2 regions of the Plantibacter sp. Mn2098 genome follow, and region 2 is predicted to be linked to the other one. Evidence: riboswitches for the same ligand, from Rfam matches in the RefSeq annotation. Region 2 holds a riboswitch; the other holds the start of a gene.
What was found. Region 2 has a riboswitch for thiamine pyrophosphate ahead of ACL9RL_RS17375 (ECF transporter S component). Riboswitches for the same ligand answer to the same signal wherever they lie in the genome.
Positions count from the first base shown of each region.

Region 1 (5,555 bases), on a different contig from region 2:
GGCCCGCAGATCGTCGACCGGGTCCGGAAGGAGCGTGCGGTTGCGTTTGGTGTGCAGGTAGGCGGCGAATCCGTGGCTGGTGACCGCATCGAGCAGTCCGCTCATGTCGCCGAAGAGCCGGTAGATCGTCGGCGGCTGCACCCCGGCGGCGGCGCTGACAGCGCGGGTGGAGACGGCGTCCCGTCCTCCTGCGGAGAGGAGTTCGGAGGCGGCTTCGACGATGCGGTCGCGCGGGCTCGGCTGCTCAGTCATGAATCAATGATAACAAAGAGTTGTTATCAATTTTCCTCTGCGTGGACTCGGCCAGCCCGAGTGTTCACAACAGGCGACGGGTGCCGGTGTCGCGGGCGTCGCCTAGGCTCGTCGGTATGGCTGACTACCCCGACCTGGTGATCTTCGACTGCGACGGGACCCTCGTCGACACGGAACGGATCTCCGTCCGCGTCAACCTCAAGCTGCTGACCGAGGCCGGGAGCACCCTCACCGAGGCGGATATCCACGAGCACCTCGTCGGCGCATCGTACGAGACGTACATCAAGCTCGTCGAGGAGAACCTCGGGCGCACGCTCGACCCCACCTGGCTCGACCGTTGGGGCCAGGCGTTCCGCGATGCGTGCGCTGCCGATCTGGAGGCCGTCGACGGTGTCGGCGAGGCGATAACCGAGATCCTCGAGGCCGGATCGCCCATCTGCGTCGCGTCCAACAGTGCGCACCCGGACATCAAGCGGAACCTCGAACACACGGGGCTGCACGAGCACTTCGACGGCAGCATCTTCAGCGCGAGCGACGTCGCGACCGGCAAGCCTGCGCCGGACCTGTTCCTGCACGCGGCCGCGACGTTCGGCATCGATCCGTCCCGCTGCATCGTCATCGAGGACAGCCCGGTCGGCGTCGCTGCTGCCCGTGCTGCCGGTATGCGCGTCTACGCCTACGCCGGCGGCGTCATCCCCGAAGCGCGCCTCGTCGGCCCCAACACGCACGTCTTCCACGACATGCGAGAGCTCCCCGCCCTCATCCGGGCCACCTGGTAGCCGCCCTGCCGGCCCGCGAACTGTCAGTCGTGGCTGGTCTGACGCTCCGGTTGCCAGCCACAACCGTCAGCTCGCGAGCTGTCGGTCGTGGCCGGTCTGGCGTGCTGATAGCCGCCACAAGTGACAGTTCGCGGGCTGATCGGGCGGGCTAGTCGGCGGGTCCCGCGTTGCCTCTGGCGACGGCCTTCGTGAGCACCTGTGGTCCGGTGACGAACGCTCGCTTCCAGGGGGCGACGCCATCGATCTCGACCTGCAGCGAGAAGCTCAACACCGTCCGGATGAGGACGATGAGCGCGAGGACCGCCGCATCGGTGAGTGATGGCGTGGAGGTGACGGTCTTGACGAGGTCAGCGGCGACGAGAATCTCCAGGCCGAGCAGGATGACGCCGCCGATCGTCTCGCGGAGGGTCTTGAACGCGTGGCCTCCGTCTTTCGAACGGATCCAGACGCGGATCGAGACACCGATCGCGACGAGGAATCCGACGACCATCGCGCCGACCCCGACGACCTCGAACACGGTCGTCACCGCCTCAAAGAATCCCGTCACGCCATCCCCCTCTGCCATCCCGCCATCATGCCGCACTTCGTCCGCGAGTGGTCAGTCGTGGCTGGTTCCAGCGCCCGAGAACAGCCACAACTGACAGCTCGCGAGCTATCAGTTGTGGTGGGTTTCAGGGCGTCAGAGCAGCCACGAGTGACAGTTCGCGGGCTAGTGGAGGGCGGAATCGGCGGAGGACTGGGTCCAGGAGTGGAAGCGGACCGTCAGTCCGGAACGGGTCGGAGCGCAACAGAACGGGCCGATGGCGACCAGCGCGTCAGCCGTGAACGGAGCGACCCGCACGAGCTGCCAGGGCTCGTCGTCGACTCGCGCACGGATCGTCACGGCGTCACCGGACCGGCTTGCCCGCACGGTCACAACACGCCCGGCCCACGCCGGGACCGGCCCGACGGACCAGTCGGAGCGGACATCCGTCACGACCGCGCCCAGCTGCGGCAGCCCATCGGCGAACTCCACTCCGGCCTTGATCCAGTGCTCGTCATCAGCTCGGAGGAACACCCCGGCCTGATCGAACTGGGCGTCGAAGGCCGCCGTGAACGACACCTCGCAGGCCGTGCCCGTCGCGAACGGCGTGAGCAGCGCGTGCTCCGTGTCGTGGACAAAACCGTAGGAGGTGTGCCGCCAGGCATCGCTGCCCTCCACGGCGGTCACGAGGAGGTCCACGCCATCGGCGGTCTCCTCCTCGACGGCTGAAACCGGGGGAGTCGTCCACGACCCCACCGACCAAGGGATGGTCGTCCTCGCTTCGGGATCAGCGGCGGCGGATGAGGCTGAGGTGTCGACGTCGTTCACGGGGCCACCCTATCGGCGTGCGCTGGAGGTTCGCATCCGCCCATTGTGTTCCGGCCCTCGTGCCCGGTCGTCGGACAGAACCTCCCGGTCTGCGTGCCCGGCCGCGTTTGTCGGGCCACCGATCTTCGCACACGGCGCCACGCGCTATGGTGGTGGCGAGTGACACGGGGTGCCCGTCGCGATGCGACACGGGCTGAGAACACACCCGTCGAACCTGATCTAGTTCGTACTAGCGAAGGGATGTCGCGGATGAGCATTCGCACACCGCAGCAGTCTGCCCACCCGTCCACCGATGCCGTCGCAGGGGGTGGTGTCGTCGATCCGGCGGCCCTCGCCGAACGCGCGGCGACCCTCCTCGAGGAGCTGCGCTCGCGCACGCCGCTTGTGCAGTCGATCACCAACGCCGTGGTCACCAACTTCACCGCGAACATCCTCCTCGCGCTCGGCGCTGCGCCGGCGATGGTCGACATCCCGACCGAGGCCGGCCCGTTCGCGCGCATCGCCTCCGGGGTGCTCATCAACCTCGGCACCCCGCATGCCGAACCGCGGGAGGCGATGCTCGAAGCGGCCGCCGCAGCCGCCGACGCGGGGACGCCCTGGGTCCTCGACCCGGTCGCGATCGGGTTCCTGCCCGTCCGCACCGCCCTCGCATCCCAGCTGCTGGACCTCCGCCCGACGATCGTGAGGGGGAACGCCTCGGAGATCATCGCGCTCGCCGGCCTCGGAGCGGGTGGCCGCGGCGTGGACGCGACGGACACCGCGGAGAGCGCGCTCGACGCGGCCCGCGCCATCGCTCGTCGTGCCGGTTCCGTGGTCGCGGTGTCCGGCCCGACCGATGTCATCACCGACGGAGAACGCGTCGTCCGCACGAGCAACGGACACGTCTGGCTCACTGCGGTGACGGGCGGTGGATGCGCGCTCGGCTCGGTCATGGCGGCGTTCGCGTCGCTCGACGACGACCGACTCGTCACGACCGTTGCCGCGACGACCGTCTACACGATCGCCGCCGAGCTTGCGGCATCGGAATCCCGTGGGCCGGGCAGCTTCGCAATCGCGTTCCTCGACCGTTTGTCGACCGTCGACGCCGATACCGTGCGGCGGATGGCGGTCATCGCGTGAGCCGGACGGGTGGGGATGACGCTGCGAACGGGGTGTCCTTCGACGGGGACCGGGTGGGGCGTGCCGGGGTAGCGGTGGTTCCGGGCCCTTCGACAGGCTCAGGGACCGGCGGGGCGGGACTCGATGTGGGTGCGGGGACGGTGGGCCCTTCGACGGGCTCAGGGACCGGGGGAGTGCGAATGGACGCCGACGCGCTTTCGACGTACCTCGTCACCGATGCGTCCCTGAGTGGATCGTGCGGGGTCCTCGATGTTGTGGGGCGTGCCGTCGACGGCGGCGCCACCGCGATCCAACTGCGGGAGAAGTCGGGGACGGCGCGTGAGCTGTTCGAGTTGACGGTTGCGGCCAGCGCCGCCATCGCCGGTCGTGCGCTGCTGTTCGTCGACGACCGGGTGGACGTGTTCCTCGCCGCCCGAGCCGCCGGGGCGCGGGTCGACGGCGTCCACATCGGGCAGAGCGATCTGCCGGTACTCGAGACGCGACGAATCATCGGGCCGGATGCGATCCTCGGCCTCACCGCGAACACGCCGGCGCACTTCGCGGACGTCGCGGCGCTCCCGGCCGGGACCGTCGACTATCTCGGTGTCGGTGTCATCCGACCGACGAGCACCAAACCGGACCACCCTGCACCGCTCGGGATCGAGGGCTTCCGGGCGCTCGCCGCATCAACGGCGTTGCCGTGCGTCGCGATCGGCGGTGTCGCACTGTCCGACACGGCCGCGCTGCGCTCCGCGGGTGCTGCAGGGCTCGCCGTGGTGTCCGCGATCTGTGCGGCCGACGACCCCACGGCCGCGGCTGCCGCCTTCCGCGCCGCCTGGACGGAGGCGCTCCTATGAGTGACGCAGCCGCCCGACCCCTGCCCGCCGCCCGGTCCCTGAGCCTGTCGAGGGGCCCCAACGGCTCGACGGTGTCGCGAGCGCGCACCCCGCGCATCCTCAGCATCGCCGGCACCGACCCGACAGGCGGCGCCGGCATCCAGGCGGACCTCAAGAGCATCGCCGCGAACGGCGGCTACGGCATGGCGGTCGTGACGGCACTTGTCGCCCAGAACACCCACGGCGTCCGCAGCGTCCACACACCGCCCGTGTCGTTCCTCCGCGAGCAGCTCGATGCCGTGAGCGATGACGTCGTGATCGACGCGGTCAAGATCGGCATGCTCGGCAGCGTCGAGGTGGTGGACGAGGTCCGCGCCTGGTTGCGCGCATCGGCGACCGGGCCCATCGTGCTCGATCCCGTGATGGTCGCGACGAGCGGAGACCGGCTGCTGCGCGCCGACGCAGAGGCGGCCGTGCGGGCGCTGCTTCCCATGGTCGACCTCGTGACCCCGAACCTCCCGGAGCTCGCCGTCCTGGCAGGCGCGCCGATCGCCACCGACTGGGCGACCGCGCTCGATCAGGCGCTCGCCCTGTCACGCGAGCACGGCGTCATCGTCCTGGTGAAGGGCGGACACCTGGGCGGCACGTCATCGCCGGATGCCCTGGTCGATGCCGCGGGCCGTCTCGGCGACGACCGGGACCAGCAGGTCGTCGAGATCGTCGGTGCCCGGGTGGAGACATCCAACACGCACGGCACCGGGTGTTCGCTGTCGAGTGCGATCGCGACCCTCGTCGCTCGCGACGGCGATTGGACGAGAGCCCTCGACGACGCGAAGCGCTGGCTCACCGGGGCGCTCGCGCGTGCCGACGAGCTCGTGGTCGGGTCCGGCAACGGACCGATCAACCACTTCGCCGAGCTTTGGGACGCGGCCGGGATCGGAGAAGCGGATGCGCTCGGTCGCGCTCTCGACCTCGACGGGCATCGGCTGGATGAGACCGATGCCGCTGTTGCTCCCGCATCGATCACCGACGCCTGGTGGGATGACGTCGAGCCGGTGCGTCGGCGCATCGACGAGTCACCGTTCATCCTCGGGTTGGGCGACGGCACCCTCGACGCAGGGGCCTTCACCCACTATCTCGCGCAGGACGCGATCTACCTGCGCGAGTACGCGCGGGTCCTCGCCCGGGCGAGCCAGTTGGCGCCGACGACCGAAGAGCAGGTGTTCTGGGCGGAGGGCG
Region 1 is NZ_JBMOUH010000002.1:420,706-426,260, forward strand. It holds gene ACL9RL_RS04730 (TetR/AcrR family transcriptional regulator) at 1-252, opposite strand, end outside; gene ACL9RL_RS04735 (HAD family hydrolase) at 369-1,031, shown strand; gene ACL9RL_RS04740 (DUF1622 domain-containing protein) at 1,180-1,596, opposite strand; gene ACL9RL_RS04745 (DUF1349 domain-containing protein) at 1,741-2,382, opposite strand; TPP riboswitch at 2,538-2,640, shown strand; gene thiM (hydroxyethylthiazole kinase) at 2,623-3,501, shown strand; gene thiE (thiamine phosphate synthase) at 3,681-4,337, shown strand; gene ACL9RL_RS04760 (bifunctional hydroxymethylpyrimidine kinase/phosphomethylpyrimidine kinase) at 4,334-5,555, shown strand, end outside.
Region 1: linked by a shared signal. The riboswitch ahead of thiM (hydroxyethylthiazole kinase) and the one ahead of ACL9RL_RS17375 (ECF transporter S component) in region 2 are both predicted to bind thiamine pyrophosphate.

Region 2 (5,555 bases):
CGGCCGTGCCGATCGCGAGGACCATGATCCCGACCGCGACCAGCACTGCGACGGCGTCTGCCGCACTGAGCGTGGACGATCTCGCCCAGGTGCGAGGAATGGACGAACCGAACCCTCTCGCCTCCATCGCGGTCGCCAATTTACTCCCCCGGCGGATCGCGAACACGAGCAGCACAAACGCCATCGACACGAATCTCCGGATGACGCCGTGGTCGCCGAGCCCTCTGGCCCGCCTGGCCAACGCCATGCTCCTCCAGTCCTCCACGAACAGACCGAGCATGCGCGCACCGGCGAGCGTCCCGAGCACAAATCGACTCGGAAGCCTGACGATCTGCGACAGCCCGTCGGCGAGGTCCGTCGGGTCGACGCGCGCGAACAGCAGGATGGTCGGCAAGCCGAGCGCGACCACCCTGACGGTCACGGCTATGGCGAGTTCGATGGAGCTGTCGGTGATCCTGATCACCCAGAACGACCAGTACTCGTGCCCGCCCGGCTTGCCGTACAACAGCATGCTGATCCCGCCGACCGGGGCGAAGAGCAGCACCGGCCACGCTCGGCGCAGAAACGCCCGCAGCGTGAGTCCAGCGAGCGGGAAGAGCATCGCCTCGAGCACCACCGCGACGGCCGCGCTCACCCAGTCGATCGTCACGAGCAGCGGGAGGGACAACAGGATGACGATGAACGCCTTCGTCACCGGGTTCACCCGGTCGAGCACAACCGGACGGCCATCCCTGGTTGCGACAGGAGCATTCGCCAGCGCCGTCATGCCGCAGCCTCCGCTCCGCGCATCGGTTCGTGCATCGGTTCGAGTGTCAGGACACGATCGCCCAGCAGATCGACGTAGGCCGCGTCGTGCGTGACGGAGATGACCGTCATGCCGGCATCGAGCTCGTCCTGCAGGAGTTCGACCAGCGAGATCCAGCTCCTCCGATCCTGCCCGAACGTGGGTTCATCGAGGATCATCACCTGCGGCCTCGCGGCGAGCACCGTCGCAACCGACAAACGGCGCTTCTGACCACCGGACAGGCTGAAGGGATTCGCACGGGCGAGCTTCGCGAGGTCCAGTCGTTCGAGCAGATCGTCGACACGGGCCTCGATCTCGGCAGGGGCCCAGCGCAATGCGCGCAGGGCCACAGCGAGTTCGTCGTGGACGGTGCTCGTGACGAACTGGTGCTCAGGGTCCTGGAACACCGTGCCGACCCGGGTGAGCAGTTCCCTCGACGTCCACGTGATCGGCCGGCGACCGCGGCGACCGGCGAGGGCCTCCGATGAGCGGACCTCGCCCGAATACTCCGGCAGGAGACCCGCCAGCGTCAAGGCGAGCGTCGACTTCCCGGCGCCGTTGGGTCCGACCACGACCGTCGATCGCCCGGTCTCGATGGCGACCTCCAGATGCTCCTGCACGGGAACACCCGCAGCACGCGCCGTCCGCGGAACCCGAGAGATCCCGAGGTCCTGCGCCAAGAGCGCGTGCGTCCCATCGCCTGGCCGCCCTCGGCGAGCGAGCCCGAGCGGGACTCCGGGAACCCACACGCCCGACGCTGCGAGCCGCGCGCCGACATCGTCGAGCACCGTTTCCGGCGAACCGTCCGCGAGTACACCGCCGTCCGGATCGAGGACGATGACCCGGGTGATGAGGTCACGCCACACGTCGACGCGGTGCTCGATGACGACGAGCGTCGAGGAACCGTCGCCGACGACCCGTTCAACCGCATCGCGCACCTCGAGGACCCCGGCCGGGTCGAGATTCGCCGTCGGCTCATCGAGAAGGAGCAGCGATGGCTGCATCGCGAGCACACCGGCCAGGGCCAGCCGCTGCTTCTGCCCGCCGGACATCGCCTGCGTCGGGTGATCGAGCGGCAGGTCGAGCCCGACCGCATCGAGGCTCGCCCGCACCCGTGCCCAGATCTCGTCCCTCGGGACGCCGAGATTCTCGCATCCGAATGCGACATCGTCGCCGACGCGCGCGAGGATGACCTGCGAATCGGGGTCCTGCAGAACCAGGCCCGCGCGGCCTCGGACCCGTTCGGGAGGCTCGCCGTCGATCAGGATCGAACCGGCGACCTCGCCCTCGTCCGAGCCGCCCAGGACACCGGCGAGGGCATGGATGAGGGTGGACTTGCCCGCCCCGGACGCGCCGAGGAGGAGCACCCGCTCCCCCGGTTCGATCGTGAACGTCAGATCGCGGGCGGCCCAGGCCTTCCGGCCGGCGTGTCGCCACCCCCAGCCGTCGACCTGGACCCGCGCCGCGATTCCGCGTGACACGATCTAGACCTCGTTCCGGGCATCCCGTCCAGCCGCGAACCGGCTGAGCGCCCCCGTTGACGCGAGCGCCTTCACAAGCGCCCACCCGAGCACACCCGCGAGGACGGCACCCGAGACGACCGTTGCGATGAGGTAGAAGGTGTTGAACTCCGCCGACTTCGCGAGGTTGCCGGAGGTGAAGAGTTCGAGCAGCCACTCCGCGAGTCCTGCGCCCGCGCCGGCGAGGATCGCCGGCAGCAGACCGAATCGACGGTACGCGAACGCCGCGAAGACGAGTTCCGCACCGAGCCCCTGTGCGAGGCCGGAGTAGACCGTGGAGATGCCCCACACGTTGCCGATGAGCGCGGAGACGACCGCGCCGATGAGTTCGACGAGGAGCGCAGCACCCGGCTTCCGGATGATGAGGCCGCCGAGGACCCCGCCGAGCAGCCAGACGCCGTTCGCGATGCCGCCGAAGCCGGGTGTCACCGCGTTGGCGCCCTCGTACCAGAGGTAGCCGATGGTGTTCCAAGCCCAGAAGATGAGCCCGGTTGCGACGCCGAGGACGGCGACCACGACGATGTCGACGACGCGCCACTTGAGAGTGCGGTTGTTGGCGTCGAGGCGTGCTGGTGTGTTGATCGATGCTGACACGTGACGTGCCCTTCCTGTTTTGGGAAAGAGGGCACGGGTAGTGAGAAATGGTCTCCCTGCGCTGGCATGATCCAGATCAGGTTTGACGGTCGAAGGCGGATACCTTCCTCTCAGCCCGGTTCACCGGACTCCCGTGATGTCACCGAGTATAGCTCTGGTGAACAGCGGGGAACGCTTCGCGCGTCCCTCCGCTACTTCTTGAGCGCCCGGATGATCCCGGAGAGCGCTTTGCCGCTTACCCAGATGAACGGGATGGCGACCGCGATGAGCGAGATCAGGTTCGGGTCGAAGCGCAGCCCGTCCCTGGTCTTGATGTACGCGCCGACCGGAACGGCGAGTCCGCCGCCGCCTCCGCCACCGGCTGCTTCATCGTCGCCGCCTTCGCTGCCGGCGCCGAAGCCGTAGTACGACAGCGCGACGGGGACGAACTTCACGCCGTCGACATCCTGCTGCTCGCCGTAGGCCGCCGTCACGCCGATGTTCTTGGCCTGTTCCGCAAGTTTCAACACGAGATTCGTCATGGTGCCACGCTACCCCGCGCACCCACGAGAACCAAGGTGCATCACGGCGGGTGACCAGCGTGGGCCCTCAGCGCTCCTGCAGGCCATCGCCCCGGCTGCCGAGTCCGCGTCGCCTCGGTTTGCCGAGCAGCGACGCGGGGGCGATGGCATGATCCCCGAACCGGCCGGCGACCTGATCCATCGTGGCCTCGGCATCCCGCCACTCCTCATCCGGGTCCCAGAGCCCGGCCGACCCGCCGGCATCCTCCGACAGTTGCTCGACCTTGACACCGATCAGACGGACGAGTTGTCCACGGCGGTCGAGTGCGTCGAACAGCGAGACCGCCTCCTCGTACAGCCGTCGGCCGACGTTCGTGGGGTCCGGGAGCGTCTTGGATCGCGACACGACCGAGAAGTCGGCGAAGCGCACCCGGATGCCAACCGTTCGCCCGGCGAATCCGCCGCGCCGAAGCCGCACCGCGACGAGGTTCGCGAGATTGAGGACCTCTCGTCGCAGCATTGCAGGATCGGCGATGTCGGTCTCGAACGTGACCTCGTGGCTGACGCTCTTCTCGCGCCGCACCGTGGTCACGGATCGGGGGTCGACACCGCTCGCGAGCTCGAGCAGTTTGCGTCCCGTGGCGTCCCCCACCGCGCGTTGCAACACCGAGAGCGGAGTGTCCGCCACCTCCCCGACCGTGCGGATGCCGCGGTTCAGGAGCTGCTCCTCCGTCTTGCCGCCGACACCCCAGAGCGCGCCCACCGGCAACGGCCGCAGGAAGGCGACGGTCTCATCCGCGGGCACCACGAGCAACCCGTCCGGCTTGGACAGACCGGATGCCAGCTTCGCCACGTACTTCGTGGCGGCGACCCCGACGGAGCACGGCAATCCGGTCTCGGCGAGCACCCGTTGCTTGATGATGCTCGCGATCTCCTTGGGTCGGCCCATGAGCCTGATAGCGCCTGAGACGTCGAGGAAGGCCTCGTCGATGCTGAGCGGCTCGACGAGCGGCGTGATCGATTCGAACACCTGCATCACCAGATCCGAGTACTTGCGGTACTCCCCGTGATGGGGCTCCAACACGATCGCCGTCGGGCAGAGCCGCAGCGCCTGGGACACCGGCATCGCCGCCTTGACGCCGTACCGCCTGGCCTCATAGCTGGCGGAGGTGACGACCGAGCGGCCTTCACGATGTCCGACGATGAGCGGGAGCCCGGCAAGTTCCGGTCGCTGCAAGAGCTCCACCGAGACGAAGAACGCGTCCATGTCGACGTGCAGGATGTGGGTGCCGCTGTCATCCGCGTCCGCGTGGGACACGCGCCGTGATGCACCGTCCTGCCGACTCATGACACCATTGTCTCAGCAGGGTCCGACATCGCCTCGCCGGCAGCGTGGCGTCCGATCCGGCCGAGCGGAATGAGCTGGCGCATCGTGCGTTGGAGTAAGCGACGAAAGGTGCGCCCGTGACTGACATCGACTGGCTCCACATGCAGCAACTCGCAACCGACGAGTTCACCAGACGGCTCGAAGCGGTCACCGATTGGGACGGTGAGACACCGGACACCGAGTGGACGACGAAGCAACTCGTGCAGCACGTCATCGAAGAGCAGCAGTGGATCGATCCGCTCCTCGGCGGCATCACGGTGAAGCAGGCCGAAGCGCTCATCGCGCCGCTCTCGAACGACCTCCAGGCCGAATGGGAGCGCTATGCTGCGCAGGCCCGTGCCGCCTGGCTCCGCGCCAAGCCGACGACCCGCGTCCACCTGTCGTACGACACGGTCAACCTCGACCACTACCTGAGCGAGCAGGTGTCGGACGTGGCCATCCACACGTGGGACCTGGCGCGCGCGACCGGCTCGGACGAGAACCTGCCGATCGAACTCGTCGAAGCGGTGTGGACCGTCTTCGAGCCGCAGCAGGACGCACTCGAAGCGAGCGGGCTCTTCGCGTCGAAGGTCGACCTCGGGGAGGACGCTCCGCTGCAGTGGCGGCTGCTCGCGCTCACCGGACGGGACGTGCGAACCGCCCGGCCGCTCCCCCGGAGCTGACCGAGCTGACCCGGACCCCGGAGCCTCCGTTCACACCAGCCCGTAGATGAGCGGCCGTAGCCACTCGCGGAACGCCTCTCGGTCGTCGCGGAGCGTCTCGCTCACGAC
Region 2 is NZ_JBMOUH010000011.1:158,064-163,618, reverse strand. It holds gene ACL9RL_RS17385 (energy-coupling factor transporter transmembrane component T family protein) at 1-766, opposite strand, end outside; gene ACL9RL_RS17380 (ABC transporter ATP-binding protein) at 763-2,265, opposite strand; gene ACL9RL_RS17375 (ECF transporter S component) at 2,269-2,898, opposite strand; TPP riboswitch at 2,935-3,043, opposite strand; gene ACL9RL_RS17370 (hypothetical protein) at 3,090-3,419, opposite strand; gene dinB (DNA polymerase IV) at 3,487-4,746, opposite strand; gene ACL9RL_RS17360 (TIGR03086 family metal-binding protein) at 4,863-5,447, shown strand; gene ACL9RL_RS17355 (hypothetical protein) at 5,478-5,555, opposite strand, start outside.